2 regions of the Paenibacillus yanchengensis genome follow, and region 1 is predicted to be linked to the other one. Evidence: predicted binding sites of a transcription regulator. Region 1 holds the regulator's gene; the other holds the start of a gene.
The links. The regulator Rex, encoded in region 1, represses fermentation and respiration genes when NADH is low (regulators of the CRP and FNR family bind a similar motif). The targets are predictions, from matches to a motif close to TTGTGAAATATTTCACAA.
Positions count from the first base shown of each region.

Region 2: nadA (quinolinate synthase NadA) is a predicted target of Rex. The motif match lies at 7,316-7,333, and genes of this name have one in related genera.

Region 1 is NZ_JBHUMH010000012.1:92,221-107,449, forward strand. It holds gene ACFSTH_RS04105 (3-hydroxyacyl-CoA dehydrogenase family protein) at 1-252, opposite strand, end outside; gene ACFSTH_RS04110 (AAA family ATPase) at 370-1,854, opposite strand; gene ACFSTH_RS04115 (hypothetical protein) at 1,847-2,383, opposite strand; gene ACFSTH_RS04120 (hypothetical protein) at 2,510-3,001, opposite strand; gene ACFSTH_RS04125 (amidohydrolase) at 3,034-4,341, opposite strand; gene ACFSTH_RS04130 (redox-sensing transcriptional repressor Rex) at 4,322-4,978, opposite strand; gene dinG (ATP-dependent DNA helicase DinG) at 5,006-7,846, opposite strand; gene ACFSTH_RS04140 (tetratricopeptide repeat protein) at 7,861-8,523, opposite strand; gene panD (aspartate 1-decarboxylase) at 8,614-8,997, opposite strand; gene panC (pantoate--beta-alanine ligase) at 9,004-9,867, opposite strand; gene panB (3-methyl-2-oxobutanoate hydroxymethyltransferase) at 9,864-10,823, opposite strand; gene ACFSTH_RS04160 (biotin--[acetyl-CoA-carboxylase] ligase) at 11,082-12,065, opposite strand; gene ACFSTH_RS04165 (CCA tRNA nucleotidyltransferase) at 12,019-13,335, opposite strand; gene bshA (N-acetyl-alpha-D-glucosaminyl L-malate synthase BshA) at 13,348-14,517, opposite strand; gene bshB1 (bacillithiol biosynthesis deacetylase BshB1) at 14,558-15,229, opposite strand, start outside.
Region 2 is NZ_JBHUMH010000052.1:36,135-51,363, reverse strand. It holds gene cysK (cysteine synthase A) at 123-1,061, opposite strand; gene ACFSTH_RS13760 (peptidylprolyl isomerase) at 1,156-2,115, opposite strand; gene hslO (Hsp33 family molecular chaperone HslO) at 2,131-3,030, opposite strand; gene ACFSTH_RS13750 (type III pantothenate kinase) at 3,030-3,806, opposite strand; gene nadC (carboxylating nicotinate-nucleotide diphosphorylase) at 3,811-4,686, opposite strand; gene nadB (L-aspartate oxidase) at 4,679-6,292, opposite strand; gene nadA (quinolinate synthase NadA) at 6,326-7,264, opposite strand; gene ftsH (ATP-dependent zinc metalloprotease FtsH) at 7,591-9,585, opposite strand; gene hpt (hypoxanthine phosphoribosyltransferase) at 9,684-10,223, opposite strand; gene tilS (tRNA lysidine(34) synthetase TilS) at 10,273-11,694, opposite strand; gene ACFSTH_RS13715 (protein kinase domain-containing protein) at 11,711-12,634, opposite strand; gene ACFSTH_RS13710 (vWA domain-containing protein) at 12,621-13,343, opposite strand; gene spoIIE (stage II sporulation protein E) at 13,631-15,229, opposite strand, start outside.

The sequences.
Region 1 (15,229 bases):
CTGGCAATCAGATAGTGAAAAATAATGGTCAGCACCTTGAATTCTCGACAGAATCAATTTCTTTTCTGCATTAGTAAGTGCCCATTTTTCAATTTGCTTATCGAGATTTAGCTCGATCATTTTCAATCCATGTGCAAGACGTTCTGTTGTACTTTCTACAATGACTACATCAAGACCATTAGCTGCTAGCATTTCAGCGATCCCTTGTCCCATTGTTCCAATTCCAACAACGCCGACTTTCTTAATTATCATCTTTACTGCCCCTTTAGGTAGTTATTCACTTTATATTATAACTCTTTTCCAACAAAAAAGAAGGCATCAAACCAGTCTGCCTTCAAATTGTTAGAATGAAACCGCTTCATGAATTAATTAACTCACTAACAGTTGACGAAACTCATTTCCGTTCATTGTTTCTTCACAAATAAGAACATCCAGTGCTCGATCTAACACTTGTTTATGCTGTAATAAACTATCCTTTGTCTCACTCATCAGCTGATCCAATATTGTTCGTGTTATCGTTGCCCAACCATCTGGTGTCATCATCGATTGATTAACAATACCAAGTTCTGTCATTCCAGACTCGACAAGGGTACGAACTAGTTTTACCGCTTGGTCAAAATCGCCTCGCGATCCCGTACTTCTTTCTCCATAATAAATTTCTTCCGCCGCAGCGCCAGCTAATGCAATTTTAATTTGACCATAAATAAATTGTTTCGTATACAATGCTTTATCTTGTTCGGGATGATGTCTAACAAATCCTAATGCTTCTCCCCGAGGGGCAACCGTAATTTGCGCAACACTTCCCGGCGACACAATCTCAGCCATAATAGCATGACCTAATTCATGACGAGCTACTCTATTTCTTTCTTCTTCAGCAGCTTCTCGATCTGTCTTTTCACCCATCAACACTTTATCAATCGCCATCGTTAATTCCGTTTCTGTAATTTCTGTTAAATTATGGCGTAATGCATAAATGGCAGCTTCATTCATTACTGATTCTAATTGAGCACCAGAAAAACTGTAAGATTGTGTTGCTATCCTCTCCAAATCAACGGAAGTAGCTAACGGTTTATTTTTGGCATGAATATTTAGGATGTGCAAACGTCCTTTTTTATCTGGCAAACCAACTTCAATATGGCGGTCAAATCTACCTGGTCTAATCAACGCAGAATCTAATAATTCTTTACGATTTGTGGCAGCAATAATAAATATTCGCGGAGCAACCTCACTATGAATGCCATCCATTTCTGTAAGCAATTGATTTAACGTTTGATCATATTCACGCTGCTGTCCTCCATCACGACGACCGCCGATGACATCTATTTCATCAATAAAAATAATCGCATTGGATTTCCCTAATTTTTTTGCTTTTTTGCGAGCTTCTTGAAATAAGTCCCTTATCCTTCCCGCTCCAACCCCGACGTACATTTCCACAAACTCACTACCAGATGTCGCTAAATAAATGGAGTCCGTATAATGAGCCGCAGCTTTAGCCAATAGTGTTTTTCCCGTTCCGGGTGGACCAGTTAACAAAATACCTTTTAAAGGACGAATGCCTAATTTTTCAATTTGTTCTGGCTTTACTAAAAAATCCAATGCTTCAACTAGCTCTTGCTTTGCTCGTTCTTGTCCACCAATCTCTGCAAAACTAAACGACGTTTCTAACGTTTGACGTTCAGATCTAGCTACTGGCATAGCCATCAGTCCACTTTTTCCTCTAGAAGCAATAAATAACAAAACAACTGCTAACAGTGCGACGATTGCTATCGGAAGAAAAGCGTTGTTCAAAAAGACTAGAAAAAATAATCCAATAGGTACAATGCCAATGACAATTTCTTTCCAGTATTTAGACATTTGTCCAAACCCCCAACTTTTCAGCAACACGCGGCAAAATTTTGTGTAATGCTGTATTTTGATCTTTTAAAGTAATATACACATTGCTATCATCCATTTCTGTATATACTTCTATTTCATCGGACGCTAATTGCTCTAACACGTTAGGAATAGTGGAATAAGTTCTTGTTTCCATCGCTTCGGCAATTTGAAACATACTTTTTTCCCAGACTTGATCTAATCGCTCGTATTCCTGATTATTTACATCTAATTGCAATGTTCGATTTCCGATCATCCGCTTCCCTTGCTCACTAATTGCCGTATAAACTTCTTTTAAATTAGCAGTAGGTGATAATTCCACTTGGATTGACATCGTCTTTTGATCTCTAACTGGTTTATCGGCTTTAATAATGCCGTCTACTTTCATAATTGCTTGTTCTAGCGGAGCTTTAACGACAAACTGCTCATATATTGCCCAACCTCCAAACAATACAATTGCAGTAATAATAGTAGTAACAAGGATCACTTTTCCCTTTAATTGATTCATCATTGAGCCCCCTGCTAAAAAAGTAATATAGCTAATAATACACTATTTCGTATATCAAAAAGTATATCATAGTTTATACTCTATTAGCGGTTGTAAAAACAGGAAGCGGAGCCAATTGGCTCCGCTTCTTTAATGTTTATTGATCAATCGATAATTATCAATCGTTTGTCCAGTTGTTGCTTCGTAAAAGTGATAGTTATATTGTTGATCCATTTTATAGTATATTTCCCAAACTGGCTGACCAGCCACAAAACCTAGACGACTACTTAATAATTCTACTGTATCTTCATTACTATAGGACTGCATAAACTGCGCTTCTATCTGTGTACGATCTATAAGTTCATTTTGCAAAATAATCAATGGCGGTTGCTCGTCTCGCAAAATAACAGTGTTGATCTCTTGATCTATTACTGCTCCTTCCGCAACCCAAACGACTTCATCCCATACATATTTAGCTAACTGATCCCATTCTACTACATTAGCTTCTGTTGCTAAACGTTGTTTGATCAACTTCATTTCATCCCATTTAGGTTGTTGGATAATCGTAAAGTAGTAAATAGTCGCACTAATTAAAGCAAGTACCAATAATATCGTTACCATTGCCCAACGTCGTGGCGTCATAAAGGTTGAACTTTTTCTATCTGTAGAACGCATTAATTTTCAATTAGCCGCTCAAAGCTGGCTTGTGCTTCATATTTAATCTTTTCTACATCTAATGTGAGACATTGACGATCTTTCACTAATTGCTTTCCTGCTACCCATACATGTTGCACATCATGTCCATTCGCTGTATAAACGAGATGCGATGTAATATCAGTAAGCGGATAGTAATGTGGTTGATCGATATTTAGCGCAATGAAATCTGCCTGTTTTCCTACTTGCAAACTGCCAATACTGTCTTCCATCCGTAGCGATCTCGCGCCGTAATACGTACCTAATTTTAACGCCTCCGTTGCTGGAATTACAGTAGGATCATAAGTCGTTCCTTTGTGCAGCAGTGCAGCGAGTCGAATTTCTTCAAATAAGTTCAAATTATTATTACTTGCCGGACCATCCGTTCCAAGGGAAACACGCACTCCTGCTTGCAACAGTTCAGGTAGTCTAGCTACCCCACTAGCTAACTTCAAATTACTAATAACGTTATGCGATATAGCAACATCTTTGGCAGCTAACAAGGCAATCTCTTCATCCGTCAAATGTACAGCATGCGCCAGCAAGCTCGGTACAGAGAAAAAACCAAGCGCATCTAGATGTTCCACTGGACGAGTACCATATTGTTTTATGTTTTGCTCTACTTCCGCACGAGATTCCGACATATGTGTATGTAAAGGCAATTGATATTTTACAGCTGCTTCTACAAACTGAGCAATGTAATCTGGAGGACAAGTATAAGGAGCATGTGGAGCAAGCATCGTTGTTATACGTCCGTCTGCTTTACCATTCCAAGTTACCGCAAACTGAATCGCATCATCCAATTTTTGCTTCTGTTCTGCTGGAGAACAAAGTCCAATAACCCCACGTGTTAACACACCGCGCATTCCTGTTTGCTCCGTTAATGCAGCTACAATTTCCATCCGATCATACATATCAACAAACGTCGTCGTACCGCTTAACAGCATCTCTACTTGCGAGATTGCAGCGCCATTGTGCGTATCCTGCTCTGTATATTTAGCTTCCATTGGCCACATTTTTTGCTCTAGCCACACTTGCAAATTTTGATCATCGGAATACCCTCGCAACAACGACATAGGTGTATGTCCATGTGTATTAATAAGCCCTGGCATAAAGACAAGATGATGCCCATTTACTTTTTCTACATTGCTATGAAGTAATGTTGCTGGAGGGGTTTGTTTATCCAAATAAACAATTACACCATCTTCTACAACCATATGACCTTGTATCACTTCCGCTTGCTCATTCATCGTCACAAACAATCCATCTTTAATCCACAATTGACTCATCCGATTCTTCTCCTTCACGATGCAAATAATAGGCTAAACTTAACAATTCTTTTGTAAAATCAGCATGATGAATCCGAACTTCTTCAGGAACTCTAATAACCGTTGGAGCAAAATTCAAAATACCCTTCACTCCTGCTTCCACAAACTGATTAGCCACTTTCTGTGCTTCTGGCGCAGGAACAGTAATAATGCCGATTTTAATATCTTGCTCATTAATTTTATGTTTCAATTCCGTTATTGGTAAAACGAGTAGATGATTTATTTTAGTATCGATTTTAGTAGGGTTCGTATCAAAAACCGCAGTTATTTTCATACTATCTTTAGAGTAACGATTATAATTGCATAAAGCATGACCCAAATTACCTGCGCCTACTAAAGCAACGTTTATTTTTCGATCAACTTTTAATATTTCTCTAATTTTCTCACTTAAATAAGCGACATCATAACCGATTCCTTTTCGACCAAATTCACCAAAATAAGCCAAATCTTTGCGAATTTGTGCTGGATTCAAATCAAGCTTCATACCCAAAGCCTGAGATGAGATCGTCAAAATGTCTCGAAATTGCAATTCATTTAGTACCTGCAGATAGACAGGCAAACGCTTGACAACAGCTTCGGATATTTTCGCTTGCTTCATCATTGCACCTCCGCAGCTCTCTACCAGTTAAGTAGAAAGCCATTCTCTCATTCGTAAAATCATTTGCTCTGCATACATCGTTTCGATTTTTGGACCAGGCAGAGAATATAAAAAATGTTTGCCATAATAGCTTTCAATTACCCGAGTATCATATAAAATCACAATTCCTTTGTCTTGACTAGAACGAACTAGTCGGCCAAACCCTTGCTTGAATCTTATGACCGCTTGTGGAATAGACAACTTCATAAATGGATTTTGTTTTTTCTGTTCCAATAGTTCTGCTTTAGCAGCAATTAATGGATGATTAGGTGGCTGAAAAGGTAATCTAACAATCGCCAAGCATAGTAGAGCATCGCCTGGAATATCAACACCTTCCCAAAAACTGCTCGTTCCAAGTAATACCGTTTTTGGCTGCTGCATAAAGCGGCGCACTAACTTGGTACGATTACTACTATCTACTCCTTGACCTAAAATAGAAATATCACTATCAGCCAAAAATTGCTTGAGCGGTTCATAGGTTTGCTTTAACATCCGATACGATGTAAATAAAACTAGCATACGCCCACCCGTTTCTTTGGCAGCATCAGCAAGAGAACGTGCTAATTTAAGTAAATATTCTTCACTTACATTAGCTCCTTTTAACACTGGAAAGTCACGTGGAATGACAACAAGTGCCTGTTCACGATAGTTAAATGGCGAAGGTAGTACAACTGTTTTCAATCTACCTGCCTGTTCAAAGCTTGTCAATCCTAACTGCTCGGCAGCATATTGAAAACTCTTTTGTACAGTCAGCGTAGCGGAAGTCATAATAATACTATCTTTTACATCAAAAAAATACTTTTGTAATTGACTACTAACATCAATCGGAGCAGCGTACAAGTAGATAGAGCGATGTCGATAGACTGCACTCGCTTCCAACCAAAATACGTAGTCTTTATTTTCTAGCTTTACAAACATTTTAAGCTCGTCTTTAATGCGCGTCAAATCGCGAACAATTCCATTAATATCTACAACTACCGCTTCTGTTACACTTTCTTCCGCACGTTCTTTTATTTGTAACAGTAACTTATCTAAGTTGGTGACAAATTGATTCATTGTACTATGTAGATTTTGTTCATGTTCAACGATTACATTCCATTGCTCCGGCAATTTATCTTTATGCAGACGTAATACTAGCCCACCATTTTCTACTTGCTCTTCCGACTGATGATCCACCAATTGATACAACAAATCAAATAATACATCCCAACGTTCTTTCATCGTAGTTAGTTGAGGGATTAAATCATCGATTGTTTCTATCCAAACATTACTTTGTTCATCTGTTTCTTCCATCGCACAATGACGAAGTTGTAATAATAAACCATTTTTCGCATCTTTAAATAAGCGCGTAATAAGTTGCGGAGCACTTAAATAATTATTTTGAAAACCCAAATGCTTACTAGCTACTTCTTCCAAATGATGTGCTTCATCGATAATAAGATGTCGATATGCAGGTAGTAATCGATGTTCCGCAGCCACATCCGTAAACAACAAGGAATGATTAGTTACAGTAACATCTGCTTGGCTCGCTTCATTCCGCGCTTTATGATAGTAGCATCGACGAAACCATGGACAAGCTCGATTCAAACAAGAATCAGCATCACTTGCTACTGTTTCCCATACGTCTAACCCACGTCCGCTTAAATTTAATTCTTCATGATCTCCCGTTTCTGTCTCCGCTAGCCAAACCGTCATTTGAGCAGTAACATGCTTGTCATCTACCGTTTCCATTGGAACAGATCCATTAGCTCTAGCTTCAAATTTTCGTAAACATAAATAATTACGACGACCTTTAAATATAGCAGCTTGAAAAGAAAACGGTAATATTTCTGCTAACAAAGGCAAATCCCGCTGACGTAGTTGTTCCTGCAAATTTATCGTGTGCGTGCTAACAATAACTGGTTTGTCAAACTTTTTACTATAATAAATAGCGGGCAACAAATATCCCATCGATTTACCAGTACCTGTACCCGCTTCAATCATTAAATGATCATCCTGCAATAACGCATCGTATACATGTTGAATCATCTCTGATTGCGCAGGGCGCTCTTCATAAAGAGGAAATTTTTCAGCAAAATTAGTTTGCACTTGTTGAAAGTATTGTTCAAACGATAATTCTTCCACTTCCGAAGCTGGCGAATCATCCTTTTCCTTATCGCTATACCATTCCTTGCTCCGCAATGCGAATTGACGATAATAATCCAAATCATCAGGCTCATATAAGCCATACGTCGTCACATGCTGCTCTGCTTGCTGCATAAACCAACCGAGATCACTACTTTCATCAATGAAAGAAGTGAGCCGCTGCAACGTAAGCAGCGGCATTTGACGCAATTTTTTGGTCATTGTAATAAAAATCTGTGCAGTAGCCATCGCATCATGATCAGCTTTATGCTGTTCTTCATGAGGAATAGAAAAATAAGCAGCGACAGCTCCTAATTGGTAGGAGGAAATAGAAGGATACAATATGCGTAACATCTCAACTGTATCCAACTTTCGACCAACGAATGGCATATACCCATTTTGTTCCAATGATTGATTCAAAAATCCAGCATCGAAACCTACATTATGAGCGACTAGTACGGTATCGTCTAACTTGCCGATGAGCGAAATAAGCACTTCTTCTAATACAGGAGCTGATTTTACCGTTTCATCGTCAATCCCAGTTAAGTTAGTAATGAATGGCGGAATTGCTACCGTGGGTCTCACATAAGAATTAAATGTATCGATAATATTTAATTTATCGTCGATGATTACTGCAGCGACTTGTATGATACTATCCTCTGCACTATGACCTGTTGTTTCCAGATCGATAACAGCATATTTCATTCATCCCGATCCTCTCACATACAGCACAGCTCCGTACTTCCAAAATATAAAGATAATTGCTGTTGTTTATTTTGACATGCTTTTAAATTATTTAAAGAATAAGAAAAGTGCGGATAAATTTGATATGATTTTTCGAATAATTGCTGAGCTTTATCTAACTGTTTGTAAATAGCGGCAATGCATCCAAGTGCATTATAACTTAATGCAAGCCATTTTTCATTTTCTGATAATACAAGAAGCAGTTTAAATTCTCGTTCCGCCGCTTGCCATTGCTGTAAGTGCATATAACACATGCCTAGAAACAATCGTGCTAAGTGATTATGCGGTGCTTGTTCTACAGCTGTCAAAAAATTGTTAGCTGCTTCACGAAACATAAATAAATTGTAATAACCTCTCCCCACTGCAAATTCATTCCATGGATTATCATTATTGCTGACAGTATCTGCTGGCTCTAAAGGTTGGATATAATTAACTGCTTCGTCACTTTGGTTAGATTCAACTAAGGTCGTCCATCGTTCTTCAAATTCCAACCACATCTCCAAACACGTATCACTTACTTGCTTTAGTTCCTTCAACTGTTCTAAATATTGCTCTTGCTCTGCTTCATCTGCTTCGTTGTACTGGGCAACAATTTGATCAAGTGCTTCGTGCATCGTCGTAAACATATACTGAAACATAACGTATCCCGCCTTTTTTTTGAGCTAAGGAGATGATACGTACATTGTCTGTTACAAATCAATTTTTCATACTATCGTCCAGTCATTACATTACATAATTGTGGAATGTGGCTCCGAGCCAATTTGTTGTTCAATTCGGTTGTTTTCTCCTAAAATGACAACAGTAGGCACATGCATTTTCGCAGCTTTTTCTTCCATCATCGCATAGGACATAATAATTACCTGATCTCCAGACTGTACAAGTCGTGCTGCTGCACCATTCAAACAAATAACACCCGATCCTCTAGGTCCTACGATAACATATGTTTCTAATCGGGCTCCATTATTATTATTCACAACTTGTACCTTTTCATTTTCCCATAAGTTCGCAGCATCCATCAAGTCTTCATCTATCGTAATACTTCCAACATAGTTTAAATTTGCTTCTGTAACCGTTGCTCTGTGTAGTTTTGATTTCATCATTGTTCTAAACAATATGTTTCACCCTTCCCATAAACAATTATCAATTAACCTGGTTTCGCCAAAATAAACGGCTGTCGCTAGTAACAATTGTTCCTCCAAATGTGCAGGTATGTCATGCAGATCAATCTGCTTTAATTGTGGATAGCTCAGTAATTGTAAATAATCGATACGAGCTAGCGATGCACTTTGTAGCTTTTGACGAACTTGTTCCACGATCTGCTCACCAGTCATTTCCTTTGCAAGAAATAATTGCTCCGCATAGGCTAATGATTCCGAAATAATGACCGCTTGCGCTCGTTGTTCTGCTGACAAATATACATTACGCGAGCTTAATGCCAAACCATCTGGTTCTCTTATAATCGGACAGCGTACAATTTCTACATCCATATTCAAATCACGAACAATCGTTTCGACTACCGCTACTTGTTGCGCATCCTTCATTCCAAAATAAGCCCGATCCGGCTTAACGATATGAAACAACTTTGTAACGACAATCCCAACACCATCGAAGTGCCCCGGTCTTGTAGCACCACATAATAAATCTGTTACTTGTGCAACAGTAATTTTAGTTAATGGCTGCTGCGGATACATTTCTTCTACGGTTGGTGCAAATATAATGTCAACTCCACTATTTCTCGCCACTTCCGTATCTTGTTGCATATTACGCGGATAGCGATCCAAATCTTCATTTACACCAAATTGAAGTGGATTAACAAAAATGCTTAATACAACAATATCATTGTTTTGCCTTGCGTTGTGTAATAAACTGGCATGTCCAGCATGCAAATATCCCATCGTTGGTACAAATCCAACTTGTTTTCCTTCGCTCCGATAATCTTGCAATTGCTGTTGTAAATCAGAAATAGTATGACAAGTGATCACTTGCTCCCCTTCTCCTTTTTACTATTGGATTTTTTAGGTGCTCCGCTGCCATATAATTGTTCATGATCATCACCTGTTGATGGTGTAGCGCTGTTGTCTAGCTCTTTATCGGTTTGTTGCTTAGGTGGAGCTACTGTAGGGATTGGCTCGAATGTATGTTCCTCAGCTGGAAACACTCTTTCTTTCACATCCATCACATATTGACCGATGGCTTCCTTTATATCATTTGCTAAATTAGCATAAGTTTTCACGAACTTTTTAGCAAAATATGGTGAGGAGTATTGTAAAACATCATGATATACAAGTACTTGCCCATCACAATTACGCCCTGCTCCTATTCCAATAATCGGAATCGTTATTTTTTTCTTCATTTCATTTACTGCTTTTTCAGTGACAAGTTCAATTACGATACTAAACGCCCCCGCTTTTTCTAAAGCTACTGCATCTTTCACTAGTCGTTTAATATCTGCATCATCTTTTCCTTGCACTTTATATCCGCCAATTTGATGAACTGCTTGTGGAGTAAGCCCAATATGTCCCATAACAGGTATTCCAGCATCTACAAGTGCTTTCACATCTTTAGCAATTGTTTCTCCACCTTCTAGTTTAACAGCTTGTGCTAGTCCTAACTGCATTATTTTCGCAGCATTTTGCAATGTTTTTTTGCGACTAGCGCCATAAGACATAAAAGGCATGTCCGCTACTATAAAAGTATTCTGTGCACCACGTGCAACAGCTCTCGTATGATAAATAATATCTTCAACCGTCACCGGAATAGTTGTATCGTAACCAAGTACTACATTACCTAAAGAATCACCAACCAAAATAACGTCTACTCCAGCCTCTTCACTTAATTTAGCTGATGGATAATCGTATGCTGTTAAAACAGAGATCGGCTGACCTTGTTTTTTCATTTCTGCCAATTTCGTAATCGTTAATCTTTTCCTCATCAGTATCATCCTCCTACGGATATTTTGAACATAAAAAAACCTTTTAGCCGCTGCTAAAAAGGTCCTAGATCTGAAAAGGAAACTTTTATTAACTATCGCTTCCTTCTGTCTCGGTCCCTACGGCTCAGAGCAGAGTACGACTTGTCACATTTTGACTTTTGAATCACTATCTTTTTTACTTCAATAACCCAGTGCAGTTTTCTACAAATACCGCCTGTTAAAATTTATAGTAGCAAATTGTCTTCCATTCGTAAATATCAATTATTATTTTTTAATGTTTGGCTGGCCCATTTCCGCAGAAAAAATCGCTCGTTCGCTGCCGTCTTCCAGTTGAATCCGAATCGCTCCACTTTCATCCAGCCCAATCGGAGTAGCTACAATCGTTTCATTATGTGTCGTTATCGTTGTCGGTTTTCCCAAAGAAACAGATAGTGCTTCCCAAATCGGTATAATCGCTTGAAATCCTGCTGCCAAATACGATTCATATAATTGCTCCCACTCCAACAGAAACTGTCCAACTATGGTCGCCCTATCGAATGGTTTCCCTGCTGCTAAGCGAAGTGAAGTTGCTTTAACTAACAACTGCTCTGTATAGTCCTTCTCTGTTAAGTTCACACTAATACCTATACCTGCAATAATATATTTGATCCGTGTATCCTCTGTTGCAGACTCCAACAATATACCACTTATTTTTTGCTGCCCAATTAATAAGTCGTTAGGCCATTTGATACCAATCGGCAAAGCTGTTATAGTTCGCAAACTACGACATAACGCTACAGCAGTTAATAATGTTAATTGTGGGGCAAATGGAATGGCTACATTCGGTCGTAAAATCATACTTAAATATATCCCTTTGCCAGCTGGAGAAACCCATTGTCTGCCCATTCTACCTCGCCCGCTTAGTTGCTGCTCTGCAATAAACAACGTTCCTTCAGGCGCGCCTTGTTCTGCTGCTTCTCTTGCTACATTTTGCGTAGAATCAACCGCTGGATATACATTAATTTGCTGACCAAAAGTTTTGGTGTGCAATTGTTTAGCGATCAAATCTCGATCCAGACTGCTAGGATGCATCATTAATTTATAACCAAGTTTCGTCGAAGCTTCAAATTCATAACCTTCCGCTTCTAACTTCCGTATTTGCTTCCAGATTGCTGTGCGACTAACACCTAATAATTCACTTAATTTCGTACCAGACAAGTACTCATTCGGATTGCTTTTGAATATATCTAATAGGCTGCTCACTAACATCAACCTCTTTTCTCCACATTTCTGCATATCGAAGCAGTTCGTTATATTCATTCGTTATTTCATGACAAACAACCGCTTGAAGCAAATAATATAACAGATTATTTATCCAAGCACCTGGTCGTTTTGCAAAATGTGCCATAAGTTGATTGCCATTCACATCTAATTGTTTCATATGATAAATTGGCATCGCATGAAACCACTCGTTATATTGCTTTATTTCTTTTTTTTCCAATATCAACTGATTGTTTTGCTGCAATAATTGGGCTATTTGAAGCCAGTTTGCTATTGCTGCTTGCCCCATCGATATTACAATGGTAACCCATGTTTTCTGCGATACATGTTGCGGCGATCTTTTTTTATGATCCATCACTAGCTCATGAACTTCAACAATGGCACTTATTTCTTGCGCTCGTTTTTTGGCAAATCGGAGAGCACGAAAACTAGCTAATGTTTGTTCTTTTGTACGCTGCATAATGATCAATAAAGCTGCCCAACGCATATCTACACAGTGCAGCAAGGCTAAAGCTGACAGATCTTCTGTAGCATTAGCCTTTGGCAAATTTATATCCGGAAAAAGTGGTTCTTTGACATGGAGTAACAATCGACTAGCTAACAACCAACCGACTGCTCGATCCGGCTTTTGAGCCTGCAACAACTTGTCCAATTCGACTTGTACACGCTCCATAGCGATTAAGCGTATAGCAGATCCATGCTCTGTAATAGCTCGCCATACCGAAGGTGCAGGTTGCAGCTCATAGCAAGCAATAAACCGAATAGCCCGTAGCATGCGCAATGCATCTTCTTCGAATCGTTGCGCCGGATCACCAACAGCATACAGTTTTTTTGCCAACAAATGCTGGTATCCAAAAAAAGGATCAAGCACTTCGCCTTCATTTGTTAACGCCATAGCATTCATCGTAAAATCCCGTCTGCTTAAATCGTCCTCTAATCGATTGACGAATTGAACGGATGCTGGGCGACGGCTATCGACGTATGTTCCTTCTGTACGATATGTCGTCACTTCATAACTACTCTGTTTATACAGTACAGTTACTGTACCATGCTGTAAGCCAGTAGGAACTACTCGTTCAAACACACCCATCACTTGATGAGGGGTAGCAGATGTTGCTATATCGACATCAGACACTTGCAAGCCAAGTATCGTATCTCGAACTGCACCACCAACAAAAACTGCTTCATAGCCATGCGCTAATAAACGATCAAGCACTGGAATAGCCTTTACTAATTCAGTTGGTAGTTGCAAGTACATAGAAACACCTCATTATTCACTACAAATAGGAATTGGTAAGTCAACATCAATACCGAGCACACGATAATAAATTTGTTCATATTGTACAGTAATAATATCGTTACAAAATACGGTTCTAGCACGCTCTATACAAGCATGTTTAAACTGACTATATAAAATCGGATCACTTAATAAATTTATCGTATCCCGCGACATAGACTCTACGTCACCAATAGGAGACAAGTAACCTGTTTTCCCATGAGCGATTAATTCAGGTATACCACCTGCATCGGAGCCAATAGTCGGAACACCACAAGCCATTGCTTCTAGTGCAACAAGTCCAAAGCTTTCTTTCTCCGACGGAAGTAATAGCACATCTGCCATCGATATTACTTGTGCTACATCTTCTTGTTTGCCCAGAAAATAAACATGTTCCTCGATTCCTAGTCGCTGTACTTTATGTTGTATTTTCGATTGTTCTGGTCCTTCACCAACTAACAAAAGCTTTACAGGCATCGTTTGCAGTACATTATAAAATATATCAATAACATCATCCACACGTTTTACTGGACGGAAATTAGAAATATGCATCAATATTCTTTCATGTGGTTTCGCATAGTCACCACGTAAGCTACTAACATCACGTGGATAATAAATACGTTTATCAACAAAATTATAAGTCAAATCGATCGGCGCTTGAATATCTAACAAACTTCTCGTCTCTCGTATTAAATCTTGTGACACAGCAGTGACCGCATCACTTTCATTAATCGCTAGTCGAATCAAATCTTTCATCGATTCATCTTGCGCTAATACTGTTATATCTGTTCCATGCAAAGTCGTTACCGTTTTCAACTGGTAACCGACCATTTGCTTAGCTAAATGCGCACAAACGGCGTGAGGGATAGCATAATGAACATGTAACAAGTCTAGCTGTTGCATTTTAGCTACTTGAGCCATTTTACTTGCTAACGCAAGGTCATACGGCGGATAACGAAATACATAATAATTGTTGACACTTACTTCATGAAAAAATATATTTTTATGAAATTTCCCTAGACGAAAAGGGATACTATGCGTAATAAAATGTATTTCGTGCCCGCGCTCTGCAAGTAATTTGCCCAGTTCTGTCGCTACAACGCCTGAGCCGCCCAATGTCGGGTAACACGTAATTCCGATTTTCAATTTCCGAGGCTCTGTCATTATGCACCTCCCTCTACTTCATGTATGTTTTAACTTTTTATTATAAAAATGATGCAATAGGAAATGGCTGCTTTATTGCAAACCCTTCGGCATAAGTAGAGGCTGTTTTTCTCCCGAGCAAACTATCTCTTGCTGCCACATGTTCAATATAACTATTCGTCAAAGGTGTCGCTACTTGGTCTAATTCACTATCGGCTGTCCCGGGTGCGCTAAATTGTGAACGGTACGCATGAAGTGCTTCCATTTTCACTTTATAGAACTCACTTACATCAACAACTATATTCACTTGCTCTACATCATTTATGTAATAATATATTAATTGTTCGACTTGAACAGCTGGTAGATCAGGCATATATTTACGCAACTTCGCATTAAATACAGCCTCTTCTATTAATTTACTACAAGCGATATGATCCGGATGACGATCGATCCAAAATGGAGCGAATACCATTTTCGGCTGCCATTTGCGAATTTCGGCAACAATTTTGTGTAATTGCTCTTCCCCACCATATAAACCACGATCAGGAAGCTGCAAATTACTTCGCATCGCCACTCCAAGTATACTAGCAGCTTGAGATGCCTCCTGTTGACGTAGCTCTACATTGCCGTTAGAAGACATCTCTGCCTGTGTTAAATCACATATTCCAACTCGGTAACCTTGCGCCGTATGCTTAGCAATCGTACCGCCCATTCCAATCTCTGCATCATCGGC
Region 2 (15,229 bases), on a different contig from region 1:
CTCCGCTTCAAGTTGTTATCTATTCTGCCTAGTATACAAAAAAATATGAGAAGCGTAAATGTATCACGATAGAAAACAAAAAATCCTTCATCCAAAAAAAGAATGAAGGATTGGATCTGCAATTAATCTTCGAAATTAAACAAAGGTGTACTTAAATAGCGTTCTCCATTACTTGGTATAATAGCAACTACTCGTTTTCCTTTACCTAATTGCTTAGCCACTTGCAGCGCAGCATAGATAGCAGCTCCAGATGAAATACCGCATAAAATTCCTTCTTCTTTCGCAGCACGACGAGCATATTCAAATGCATCATCATTTTCTACTGTAATGATTTCATCGTAGATATCACGATTCAGTATATCTGGAATAAAGTTGGCACCGATACCTTGAATTTTATGAGGACCTGGCTTGCCACCCGACAATATCGGTGATGCCGCTGGTTCTACTGCAACAATTTTGATATTTGGAAACTGTTGTTTTAACACTTCTCCTGTACCACTAATCGTACCACCAGTACCAATCCCAGCAACGAAGGCATCTAATTGACCATCATGTGCTTGAATAGCTTCCACTATTTCAGGACCTGTCGTTTCACGGTGTACTTTTAAATTAGCTTTGTTTTTAAACTGTTGTGGCAAAAAGTAAGATGGGTTTTCGGCAACTAATTCTTCTGCTTTCCTTACAGCACCGTTCATCCCTTCGCCGCCTGGCGTTAACACCAAGTCAGCTCCATAAGCTCTTAATAAGTTACGACGTTCAATACTCATCGTCTCTGGCATAACAAGAATAGCTTTGTATCCCTTTGCCGCTGCAACAAGAGCCAATCCGATTCCTGTATTTCCACTGGTAGGCTCAATAATCGTATCGCCTGGTTTTAATAGCCCTTCTTGCTCCGCCACTTCGATCATACTAATGGCGATTCTGTCTTTGACACTAGCTCCTGGATTTTGATACTCTAATTTCACATATATTTCTGCGCTGTCTGCTGGAACAAGTCGATTAAGTCGAACTAGCGGTGTATTGCCGATCAATTCTGTAATACTCTGCACAAGTTTAGTCATAACAGTAATCTCTCCTTATTCCGACTCGAATAGTCGGTATTGATTACTAACATCTTATCAATTGTATTGATTATTTGTCAATTGCTATTTTTACCTATTTGGTAATTAATGCATCATATTTTTTAAGGAGTTCATCTTCTACTTGTTGTTGAGACATGGCTGCCATTAAAGCCAGCTGTTTATGTGCTTCTTCTCGCTGTTTTTCGAGTGACAATGATTCTGTAACTTCTTTCCCCAGCAATTGCACGATAGCATGACCTTGGTCTATTTCGATAGGGCCTGTAATTTGACCAGGTTGCATCCCATCGGTACGAGCTAACAGCTTCTTATCATAGAATGGATCATCTACAGCAATTTTGCCCATATCTCCACCATCATTAGCGGTAAAAGGATCGACCGAGTATTGTCTGGCTAGTTGAGCAAAATCTGCGCCTTGTTCAAGCTCTAATAACAATTGATCAGATTTTTGCTTTGTTTCCGTTACAATCCAACGCATATGCAATAATACTTCCGGCAAAAACTGTTCCGGATGGTTGGCAATGTATTCTTCTATTTGACTATTCGAGATGTTCACCATCGACATCGTTATTTTATCAAGTAGTAATTTACTTTTCACTTCATCACGAACTTGTTGTTTGTCCATACTGAGTTGCTCGCGCATGATCGTATAAAATTGTTCTTCACTATCATAATCCGCGATCCAGCTCTGAAGTTCTTCTTTCATTTCCTGTTCCGTTACCATAATCCCTTGCGCTTGCGCTTCTAATTCCAACGCTTTTTGTACCATCATACTACGCAATACGGTATCACCATGATGAGCATAAAGCTCCTTAGTCAGTTGTTCCCTCGATATTTTTTCGTTGCCAATGGACGCAACAATATCTGTTTTATCTTCCGGCAATAATCCTTGTTCCACGTTATCCGTTTGGGATGGCTGCTCACTTCTCTCTTCACTCGGTTGTGGCCACCATTTAATAATAACAAAGCCAGTCAATGCGATCATCGCAATCGCCTGAACGACAACTACCAATTTAAGCCATTCATATTTCTTCATTACACAATGCCCCGTTTATTGTACAGGTTTCGGTTTTGCTTGTATGAGCAGTTGCTCTAGCTCCAGTTTGTTCAATCGATAGGCTTCATTACAAAATTGACAAACAACTTCAGCCTGGCCATCTTCTTTAATAATTTGAAGTAGTTCTTGTTCCCCTAAACTTATTAGCGTCTGTTCTACACGCTCCGTTGAACATAGGCAAGCAAATTGTAATGGTAGCGTATCATGAATAACTAGATCGTCACCGACTACCCACTGCAATATTTGTTCCGGCGTCTCACCTTGTGCCATTAAATCAGTAATCGGCGGTAATACAGCAATAGCATTTTCTAACTTTGTAATTTCTTCATCAGTTACTCCTGGCATTACTTGTACAATAAATCCACCTGCATGCATAACTGAATTATCCGTATCGACTAAAACGCCTAAACCAACTGCCGAAGGTGTTTGCTCCGATACAGCAAAGTAGTACGTAAAATCTTCACCAAGTTCACCAGACACAATGGGAGTACTGCCTCTATAGGGCTCTTTGAGACCCAAATCCTTAATAATGTGAATATGCCCGCTACGACCAACAGCACCAGCTACATCTAGTTTCCCCATGGCATTACTTTTCAAATGAACATGCGGATGATCTACATAGCCGCGCACTTTCCCTTCGGCATCTGCATCAACTACGATTTGTCCAAGTGGTCCGTCACCTTTTACTTGTATCGTTAATTTTTCTTTATCTTTGAGCATAGCACCCATCATCACTCCAGCAGAAAGCGTCCGCCCCAGCGCAGCTGTCGCTGTTGGATATGTATCATGTTGTTTGCGCAAATGCTCTACTATCGCTGTAGTACGCGCTGCAAAAACCCGTATTTTCCCACCCCAAGCTGTACCACGTACTAATATATCTTGCAACGTTTCCATCATGACATTCCCTCCCGATTTCGATCATAAATAAGGCGCAGTCCTTCTAACGTAAGTAATGGATCGACGACCTTTATTGATTCTGACTCTTCGGCAATTAGCTCTGCCATACCACCAGTTGCAACAACCGTTGGATTTACTTTAAACTCTTTTTTAATTCGGTTAACGATACCATCTACTTGTCCAGCATAGCCGAATATAATTCCCGCCTGCATGGAAGTGACAGGATTGCGACCAATAACACTTTTGGGTTTGACTAGTTCAATTCTTGGCAATTTTGCTGCACGTTGATATAATGCCTCTGTAGATATACCAATTCCTGGAACAATAGCACCGCCTAAATAATCACCCTGTACATCGATATAATCAAATGTAGTAGCTGTGCCAAAATCAATAACAATTAATGGCGCACCGTACTTCGCAATAGCAGCTACCGAGGTAACAATCCGATCAGCACCTACTTCACGTGGGTTTTCATAGCGGATATTTAAACCTGTTTTTGTTCCAGGTCCAACGATTAAAGGAGTACGTTGAATATATTTATGTGATAATTGTTCCAACACCGGCAATAAAGGCGGTACAACGGTGGAAATGACGACCGACTCCACTTGACTTGCTTTAACTCCTACATGCTGGAACAGATTTTGCAATATCATCCCATATTCATCTACTGTAGCGGAACGATTGGTGCTCAAACGCCAGTTTTGTAGTAGCTCTTTATCATTAAATATACCGATAACAATATTAGTATTACCAACATCTATGACCAAAATCATTTTTTTATCCACCCTTCTTCTCAAACAGATCCAAACTAATATCTATGGAATGAAAAGAATATGTTAGGCTTCCAACGGAAATAACATCTATTCCTGTTTTTGCCATATCATAAATCGTTTCTAGTGTAACTCCTCCAGACGCTTCTACGATAACATGGGGACTCGTTTGCTTTATCACTCGAACAGCCTCTGTCATAGTGATATTACTCATATTATCTAACATAATAATATCAGCACCAGCCGCCAACGCTTCTTGCACTTGGTCTAATGTTTCTGCTTCAACTTCTATTTTCATCGTATGAGGAATGTTTGCTCTAGCTGATTGAACAGCGGCAGTAATACTACCAGCACCTTTTATATGATTATCTTTAATCATCACTGCATCATACAGTCCGAATCGATGATTTGCTCCACCGCCAACTCTTACAGCATACTTTTCTAATGCGCGGTGTCCTGGTGTCGTTTTGCGAGTATCAACCAATCGAACAGGAAGTCCTTGTAACGCATCGACAAACATTTTTGTTTTGGTAGCAACACCAGACATTCGCTGTAATAGATTGAGTGCAAGTCTTTCACCAGTCAACAAATGATGAACGCTACCTTCTACTTCTGCAATAATGGTACCAGCCGCTACTTGCTCGCCATCTTTTTTGAAAGCTGTAAATACTAATGTTGGGTCAACGGTATGAAATACAAGCTCAGCAATCTTTATTCCCGCTAACACACCAGCTTCCTTTGCATGAATGACTGCTTTAGATGCTATATTTTTTGGTATGGTAGTTAGTGTCGTTATATCGCCACTACCTACATCTTCAGCAAGCCAAGCGCTAATTTGTTTCCGTAGTTCTATATCATTTATTATCGATAACTGTTCAGACATATTCCTGACGCTCCTTTATCATACCGTATTCTCGCTGTTGTAGAGAATGTTTTTTCCATTTTTCATCATTTAATTGCGGATAGTCTTCACGATAATGAGCGCCTCTGCTTTCTTGTCTCCATAACGCTGCTTCTGTAATGATTAACGCACATGTTAATAAATTGGCAAATTCAAATTGCTCATAGTCTTCTAGACACATATCAAACGTAGGCAGTTGTCTTTCTAGTTCCAGACGCGCTTGCCGCAATCCGGGTTCATGCCGAACTAAACCAACATAGCGAAGCATTAATTTTTGTAATTTCAATCTTTTTTCTACTACAGGCTGAATCATCACTTGCTTACGATCCGTTCGTGTAGAGATTTCAGGCATAGCTGGTAACGGCTCTAGCTGTGCTACTTTAGCAATGATTCTATTACCAAACACAATCGCTTCCGATAAAGAGTTACTTGCTAATCGATTAGCACCATGCACACCAGTTGACGATACTTCTCCACACGCAAACAAACGATTGATATTAGTCTCTCCATGAAGATCGGTTTTCACGCCTCCCATCATATAATGCATCGCAGGAGCTACTGGAATCCAATCTGTCGTCAAATCAAGCCCATACTTTAAACAATACTCATAAATCGTAGGAAAACGATGCTTAATTTTTTCTGGTGATTCATGTGTTATATCTATATATACAAACGTTGACTTCGTCTGATCTATCTCACTTACAATCGCCCGAGCTACAATATCACGAGGAGCTAATTCCTCTAGTTCATGATATTTGTGCATAAACCGTTCGCCTCGGATGTTGCGTAGTACCGCACCTTCACCACGTACTGCTTCCGATATTAAAAACCGAGGAGCTCCCGGGTAACAAAGTGCCGTCGGGTGAAATTGAATAAACTCAGCATCTTGTATAGCTGCTCCAGCTCGATATGCCATGGCGATACCATCACTAGTAGCTACTTCTGGATTAGTCGTGTAGCGATATAACTGACCAGCACCACCAGTACATAGAATGGTTGCCTTTCCACGGACAATTAATCGTTGACCATCTGGCAGTTGGACAAGAACACCATAGCACTCCCCACGCTCCACAATTAAATCAATGACAAAATGATTATCCCAAATTTCGATATTACTATTTGCACTTGCCTGTTCTGATAACGCACGCACAATTTCGTAACCGGTCGCATCACCATTAGCATGCAGTATTCTACGCTGGCTATGCGCTCCCTCTTTCGTCAAAGCTAGCTTCCCATCTTCCTCATCGAACTTCGTACCAAGTTCCATTAACCGCTCAACACCTGCCGGTCCTTCATGTACAAGCACACTAACTGCTTCTGTAGAGCATAGCCCTGCACCGGCATTTAACGTATCTTGCATATGAAATTGTGGGGAATCATCGGTAGAAGTTACAGCCGCAATCCCTCCTTGAGCATAGCGAGTATTACTATCGAGTAGCGACTTTTTCGTAATCAATAGTACCGCGTGCTCTTTACTTGCATGAATAGCGGTAAAAAGACCGGCAATGCCGGCCCCAATAACGATGACATCTTTTTCAATTACAGGAAGCTTATCAAGTTCAATATCTACTAAATAATTCGGAATCATATTTATTCCCCCAGCGGATAGGAAAACGTCATGTTATTTTACTAACAACATCCGTTCCAAAGATTGACGAGCTTGATCTGCAACGTGAGGAGGTACATAAATTTGTGGTTGCATCGTTTCCAAACATTTCACTAGTTTTTTCAAATTGTTCACTTTCATGTTCGGGCAAACTAAATATTTGGAAGCAAAATGAAATGTTTTGTCAGGGCTATCTAGCCGCAGCTGATATCCTGTACCATCTTCTGTACCAACGATAAATTCTTTTGCCGTAGATTCACGACAGTATTTTAATATAGCTGTTGTGCTTCCAACAAAATCACCAAGGGCAACTACTTCTGGGCGACATTCTGGATGTACGACAAATTCAGCATTCGGATACTTTGCTTTCATCTCTTCTACATCTTTAACGGTTAACATGTCATGAGTGTTGCAGTAGCCTTCCCAAATAATCATTTTTTTGTCTGTATTTTGTTGAACGTAATGACCTAAGTTTTTGTCCGGTACCCAAATCACTTCATCACTCTCTACCGAATTCACTACTTTCACAGCATTAGCTGATGTACAACAAATATCTGTCTCTGCTTTTATCTCTGCAGAAGAGTTAATATACGTCACTACTTTTGCATTCGGATGTTGCGCTTTCAGCTTACGTAGCCCATCTACATTAACCATATCTGCCATCGGGCAGCCCGCTCGTTCATCTGGTATAATAACCGTTTTGTTCGGAGCTAATATTTTGGCACTTTCGCCCATAAAATGAACGCCACAAAATACTATAACGTCAGCATCTGTCTCGGCAGCTTTTTGTGCCAACAAAAAAGAATCTCCTCGAAAATCAGCTACAGCTTGAATTTCATCTCGCTGATAATAATGAGCTAAAATAATAGCGTTACGTTCTTTTTTCAATTGAAGCAATCTTTCTGTTAATTCACGATTTTGTTCTTGCTTACGCTGTAGCGCTAAAGCTTCCACTATTAACACTCTCCCCTGTAGAAATTATCTAATTACACAACTTTTAGCACATTGTGAAATCTTGCACAAAGTAGGCGACCCGACAACCTGAAAAATTAAACCTGTTTACAATTTCGTTAAATTTAATCGATTAAAACCTAATGTACACTTGCCTGCGTAGTCTGTCAATGGAAGATTCGACATTTTCTTGTCACAATTTAAGTTTCTTATATCTACAAGCGTTCTTTACCAATAAAATAGCAGTATTGCGATGTTGCTATAAAGAAAGGCGATCCCGCGCTGAAGCAGGATCGCCGTAAGCTTTGAAAGTTACGTCTGTTTATTACTTACTCTGTATCATCAGAAGACGGTTTATCATCACCAGATATTGGTGGTTGCTTAGTTCCGTCACTGTCACGTGGTTGAATGCGAACTTTCACATCACCAATTTCATCAATGATCGGATCTGCTTTTGATTCAGGAGCTGGCTTTGAGCTACTAGTTGAGCCATCTGGCAACTTACCATGATCAATCAACGAAGCAATTTGCTCACGCTCTAGCGTTTCTTCAGACAACAACGTCTGTGCAATCAAATGCATTTCATTACTTTTTTCTGTTAGCAAGTTTTTCGCTCGCTCGTAACAGCTGCCGATAATAGCTTGCATTTCTTGATCAATTTCGTATGCAATCTGATCGGAGTAATTTTGTTCATGACCGATATCGCGACCTAAGAACACTTGACCTTGAGAACTACCAAATTGCAATGGACCGAGTTTATCACTCATACCATATTCCATAATCATGCTGCGTACAATACTTGTCGCTTGTTTAAAGTCACTGTATGCGCCAGTTCCGATTTCGCCGATGAATAATTCCTCAGCTACACGACCTGCCAACAATCCGGAAACTTTATCAAGCAACTCTGGCTTCGTAACAAGCATTCTATCTTCTTTTGGCAACATAATAACATAGCCGCCAGCTTGCCCACGTGGTACAATCGTAACTTTGTGGACTTCATCTGCATGTTCTAAGAAGTAACCTGCAATGGTATGCCCCGCTTCGTGATATGCCACAATGCGCTTCTCACGATCAGATACAACCCGACTACGCTTCTCCGTACCTACAATAATACGATCGATTGCATCATCGACTTCTACCATCGCAATTTCTTTTTTATTGCGTCTAGCTGCAAGTAATGCAGCTTCATTTAATAAGTTTTCCAAGTCAGCACCACTAAATCCAGTCGTGCGCTTAGCAATAACATCTAGTTTCACATCATCTTCCAACGGTTTATTACGTGCGTGAACTGTCAGTACCGCTTCCCGTCCTTTTACATCCGGACGATCTACTGTAATTTGACGGTCAAACCGTCCTGGACGAAGCAATGCCGGGTCAAGAATATCTGGGCGGTTCGTTGCAGCAACGATAATAATCCCTTCGTTCGCACCAAAACCATCCATTTCAACTAGTAACTGATTAAGCGTTTGTTCACGCTCATCATGCCCGCCACCTAAACCAGCACCACGCTGGCGACCAACTGCGTCTATTTCATCAATAAAGATAATACATGGCGCATTTTTCTTTGCATTTTCGAACAAGTCACGTACACGAGACGCACCGACACCGACGAACATCTCTACGAAATCAGAACCTGAGATGCTGAAGAATGGCACTCCCGCTTCCCCTGCAACAGCACGGGCAAGTAACGTTTTACCTGTACCTGGAGGACCTACAAGTAAAACCCCTTTTGGTATTCTTGCACCTACCAAGTTAAACTTGCGTGGATCCTTCAAGAAATCAACAACTTCTACCAGTTCCTGCTTCTCTTCATCGGCACCTGCTACATCATTGAATGTAACTTTCTTTTTCTCCTCGTTATATAATCGCGCACGGCTCTTGCCAAAGTTCATCACCTTGCCTCCGCCACCTTGTGCTTGATTCATCAAGAAGAAGAATAAGATAAAGATTAAAATAAACGGAATAATAGAAGTGAAAAATGTTAGCCAGAAACTAGGACGATCCATTTCTTTGTTGACAAGTTCAAAGCCAAATTGCTCCTGCCAATCCATGATTCGATCTCCGGCTTCCACCCCAACTCTGGAAGTAAACTTATCGCTAGTTGCATCAGCTGGTTTTTCTGAAAACCTACCTTCAACAAAATACGTTTGGTTTTCAAATTTTACTGCTAATTCTGCTACTACCCCTGATTCTACAGCTCGCTTCAGTTCGTCATATCTAAGCGGTGTAGAAGTTTCCCCCGATCCGCTCAAAACTTTAAAAATACCGACAGTAACCAAAAAGATAATTAAATAAAAACTAGTATTTCGGATGATCCGATTCATCCCCTACCTCCTCTCAGACGCTTTAAACATTCTACCATAGCATGACTTTCCATAACAATAGAGGTTGCTTGGGATGAGCATGTACGGTGATGCATCATTTATTTTTCATACACTTCCGGCTTCAATATGCCAATATAAGGAATATTACGATATTTTTCAGCAAAGTCAAGACCATACCCTACAACAAACTCATCTGGTAGTGAAAATCCTTTATAATCGGGTTCCAAGTCTACTGTTCTTCTTGCTGGTTTATCAAACAACGCTACTACGGTTACCGTTTTCGCATTGCGACGTTCTAATACATCAATTAAATAACTTAAAGTAAGTCCACTATCGATAATATCTTCAACTATAATGACGTCTCGACCTTCAACAGATACATCTAAATCTTTAATAATTTTGACAACGCCAGATGATTTTGTAGATTGCCCATAACTGGATACTGCCATAAAATCTAATTCAAGTGGCACGGTAATAGCTTTTACCAAATCAGCCATAAAAATAAACGCACCTTTAAGAACACAAATAACGAGCGGATTACGCCCGTTGAAATCCTCGCTCAATTGCTCACCTAATTGTTTTACTTTGGATTGAATTTGTTCTTCACTGTAAAGGACAGCTTTAATATCATCTTGCAACGTATGAATCCTCCCACAACATTCAAAATTAATATCATTGCTCATTTGGTTATTGCTGATAAACTACTATTCGTAGAATTGCCTTTGTATCGACATTCACCAAACCAATGCTAGAGCGTCTTATTCCGGGTATCCATAACAACCGTTCTTCAGCATCAAACAGCAGTGGATATCGTTCTCGTTCCAATTGCGTTACTTTTGCATCTACGAACATATCTTGCACTTTTTTTGAACCCTTTAGTCCTAATACATTCATTCGGTCTCCTGGTTCACGAGTTCTGATCATCAATGGAAATGAAATAGCTGCCAGATCAAACTGTGCTTCAGCACCTGTTCGAGCAGTATATTCCGAAGTATTTGCCACTCGTTCCAACGTCAATCGCCATCCATGCGGCAATTCAAATTGTTGTAAAGTGGTAACTTCTGCTATGTATATCGGGTAGACCGTTTCCACTGCACTTTCCTGATGAAAAGACGGTTGATATAAAAAACGAATATGATCATATTCCTTTCTTACTTCAATCTTCCATCCAGCTTCAATCCTACTTGTACTAGCGGTATTGGCTCTCGTCATCGCTCGTATTGCTTCTATACGTTCGAAGGAAAAACCATCTGGCACATTTGAAAGATAACTTAATATTAGTTTAATCAATCTCCTTTGTAAAGCAACATGCAATTGATTCAATGATTGCAGCGAAATAATACATTGTTCTTGCTTAATTGTGACTAATTTATTAAAAAATTGCTGCGTCTGTTCTTGTAACCACTCATCTTCTGCACTAACAATTTCCGCCACTCGTTGTAGTGCATCTGGCAATTGCTGGTTATAGTGCGATAGAAAGGGGATCACATCATGTCTAATTTGATTGCGTATGTAGTCTTTTTGCAGGTTGCTGCTATCTATCATGAAAGGAACAGCATGTTGTTCACAATAAGAGATAATATCCATTTTATTCATACGCAGTAATGGACGAATAAATACCGATTGTTTTTCCTGCCTAACTGCTCGCATACCAGATAATCCAGAAAGCCCACTACCTCTGATGAGGTGCATAAGCACTGTTTCAGCCTGATCGTCACCATGATGCGCAAGAGCAATAAAATTGGTTCCATATGAAATGGCTACTTGTTGCAGAAACTGATAACGTTGTTCCCTTGCCGCTACTTGCGCATTTGCTTTAGTAGCTAATATAATCGCAGGCATCTGCAATTGTATCGTTTCCAAAGGAATTTCTAAACTAGTTGCAAATTGTTCGACCATTGTTTGTTCAGCCGCTGACTCCACAGGACGAAATCCGTGATTGACATGTGCAGCTACGATTTTAATTTGCTCTGCATGAGATACCCGTTTAAGTGCATGTAACAAACACATCGAATCGGGACCACCCGAAACAGCTACAATTATCGTATCTCCAGCTTGCCACATTTGCTGCTCAGTTGCAAATTGAACGAGTTGTTTCGTCAATTCCACCGCTGCTATCCCCTCCTCATAACCCAATAAACCATATGAATGTGGCTCCGGCGAGCATTGCCCCAGATATAGCAGCTAACCCTTTCAGCCATAGCGGTAAACGATTGACAGCTACTTTTTTGCGATGATGCTGTCGCAATAAACTACGCCATAATGCCAACGACTCTTCACTATGAACAAACTGTCCGTGTAACGCTTTATGTAACCAAGGGGCAACTTGTTTCAATTGCCCGTTGTTCTCGGCAATGTCGAGTAAATTAGAAATGGAACGATTTTGTGGCAACGATTGTTTCGTTATAGCATTTAGTTTTTCAGGCTCCAGTAATTGCACAGCAAGGACTGCAAACGAAAACAAATCATATTTGAAATCTGCCGATCGAGATCCAGCGTTCCAATATCCACGATCATAAATTTCTGTAAATTGCCGAACACTTTTGCCAAATTCCGTCGCTCCACCATAATCGACCAATTCCGCTTTTCCATACTTCGACACTAATATATTATCAGCCTTCACATCGCCAAAAATCCAACCGATTTGATGTAGCTTAGACAGCTTCTCTAACAGATGCAAACCAATAAGCGGAAACCAGTCCACCGATTGTTGCTGTAAAAACTGTGTTACGGTTACACCCTCTACAAAACGCATAATGTAAAAAGGGTGGCTTTCTCCCGTCGGTAATTGTACATCGTCAACATCCAATAACTGTATATAAAGCTCTGGCTGTTGCTTTGCAATCATTCGCAGCACATTGGCCTCTGCTTGCAAGTCAACGACATCAAAGCCTATTTTGAGCGCATACTGTTCTCGCTTATGGTGCACCAAGTATACTTGACCGTTAGCCCCTTCACCCAACAGACGCTCTACGACATACTTTTGCTTTTGCCACTTACCGAATATTGTAGTTCCTCGCTCCAACTGTAATTGATTAGGCGTAGTCACTCATCATCCCATCCGTTTCATCATCCACCCTGCGCCGATTAGCAAATTGATCAAAAGCTTGTAACACATACATAATAGCAGGTCCAGTTGGCGTAGTGCCACTAAGCGGCAAATTGTGAAAAATATGATTCAATTTCGAAAACTGATTCGTAAAATCTACATCCATCGTGCAATCACCACCGTGCTTGTGCGCCGGAAAATGGAATACAGCAACTTCACTATTTCCTTGTCTTGCCTGTAAGCTTAACATCAAATCAGCAATAGCCTCTTCTACTGCTGGCAGTTTATGCTTCATACTAGCACTGGCATCAATTAATAGAGCTATCTTCAAATCTGTTGTTTCTGTTAACTGCTCCATCACTCGCACTACTTCACCACGTTTTTCAGGTGGCAAAGCTTCAATCGTTGAAGTGCCTAATACTTGCTGCAATTCCTTATGCACAGCCTGTTGAATCGTTTGTACCACTGTTTTGCGAGTCATCATCTGTACCGTTTGTGTCAAATCTCTCGTATTGACTAGACGGCTCATTCCGCCTCCAGCTCTAGCTATCTCTGCAATTTCTTGCGCGCCGAATTCTCCTAGATCACCATCATCTAGTACGCCAATAACGTTGACGGATATTGCTTCCGCCTTCGCATGTGCCGCAGCAACTACCGGACTCATTCCAACATTCGAACAACCATCTGTTATTAATAATATTTGTTTCATTGTTTATTTCCTCCTCTATCGTCTATCGAAGGTATACAGAATATCCTTCGCTAGATGCTGAAAAATAAACTACTCTCTATCAGCTTTTCCTATTATCCGAGGAGATAAACAACTAGATTCACATTTTCTAAAATTATTCCATAATATTACTACAAGCTATCATAGCTAAGTATACCATAGACACCTTTTGAACATACAAAAAAGCTTTCTCATTCCCTAAGTTTCCGCCACATGTATGCTGAATAATATATAGCTAGAAACTAGTTTATGCGAAAGCTTTTTTTTAATTAACTGACCGTACGCGGTCGTTCCAATCGGTGAACACCTGGAAAGCGGAACGTCGACCACTCTGGTTGATGTTTATCTATTTTTGTTACTAGCACCGTCATATCGTCATTTATATCTCCATCTTGATAACGGACTACTGTCTCCAATATTACATCTGCCATTTCTTGTGGATCTTCTACCTTTAATTCACTTATCACTCTCCTCATCCACATTTCTTTGTTTACTGCATACCCTGGAGCATCATAAATGCCATCACTCATCATAATTAACGTATCACCTGGCTGCAATTGAGCAGAGACAATATCCACATCAATATCTTGGAGTATACCAATCGGCAAATTGCCAGCAGCTACTTCTATCACCTCATTACCTCGTTTAATGAAACTTGGAGTAGATCCTATTTTCATAAATGTTGTTTGCGCTGAATATAAATCTATAATTGCTAAATCTACGGTAGCAAACACTTCGTCAACTGATCGTAGCACCAATACCGAATTAACCGACTTGACCGCTAGTTTCTCATCCATGCCAGATTGTAACAATTGCTGTAATATAGATAGTGCAGTACTGCTTTCTTGCCTTGCCCGCTCACCATTTCCCATACCATCACTAATCGCAACCGCAAATTTCCCATTACCCAAATCTACTAAACTAAAACTGTCACCCGATAATAAATCGCCTCCTTTTGCCGCACCAGCAACTCCCGTTTCGACTTCATACTGTTTCGCAGAACCAAAATTGACCATATATGGATCACCGTTTTTAAGTGGCGACACCTCCATTTTCACTGCAATATTTTCTCCTAAAATATCCGATAACAACGGTGCTATAATTTTTCGACATTCATCAAATCCTTTATCAAACGTATGATATACTTCAATATCCACATTCCCTTCTTCTAAATTGACAATGTTTACTCCTTGTATAGATAACCCTAGTCCTTCAACCGCCTCCCTAATTTGTTCTTCCTGTAAATGCAGCGTTTGCCCCTCTCGTTTTATTTCTAGCGATAAATCATCCATAATTTGTGAAACACCATATAATTGATCCGCGACTAATTGTCTGGAGTCTTGTAATTGTTTTTTCCAATGTATCTGATAGCCATAAAGTTCGTATTGATGCTTTATCGTTATAGCCACTTGCTCCGGCTTTAAACAGTGGGAACGCCATTTTGAACTAATGTTACTTGGCGTTATTGGTTGATCCTCTTCGATCGTTGCCAACATTTCACTCATCATTTGATGGGTATGAAAATACTTTTTGTCCCAACAGCTATGCTGTCGATGACAACTTGCACAACTCTGTTCTGATACAGCATGCATAAACTTGCCTAGCTCTTCCTCACGATTTGCTCTAAAGTCCACTCCCTCACTAAATTGTCCAAAGCTTTTGGATAATTGCGAAAACACATCCGAAAATTTTGCAACACGATTAGCTGTAACATCTCTAACTTTGCGAACATATTCATGTTGCGACTGAACATGCTCTAACGTTCCTGGCACATATCTGGAAATTGCTCTGATCATACTCTTTGGAGTCATTAACAATAAACCTGCTGCAACGACAGATTCCCACGTTGAACTCATAATCTGAGCTTG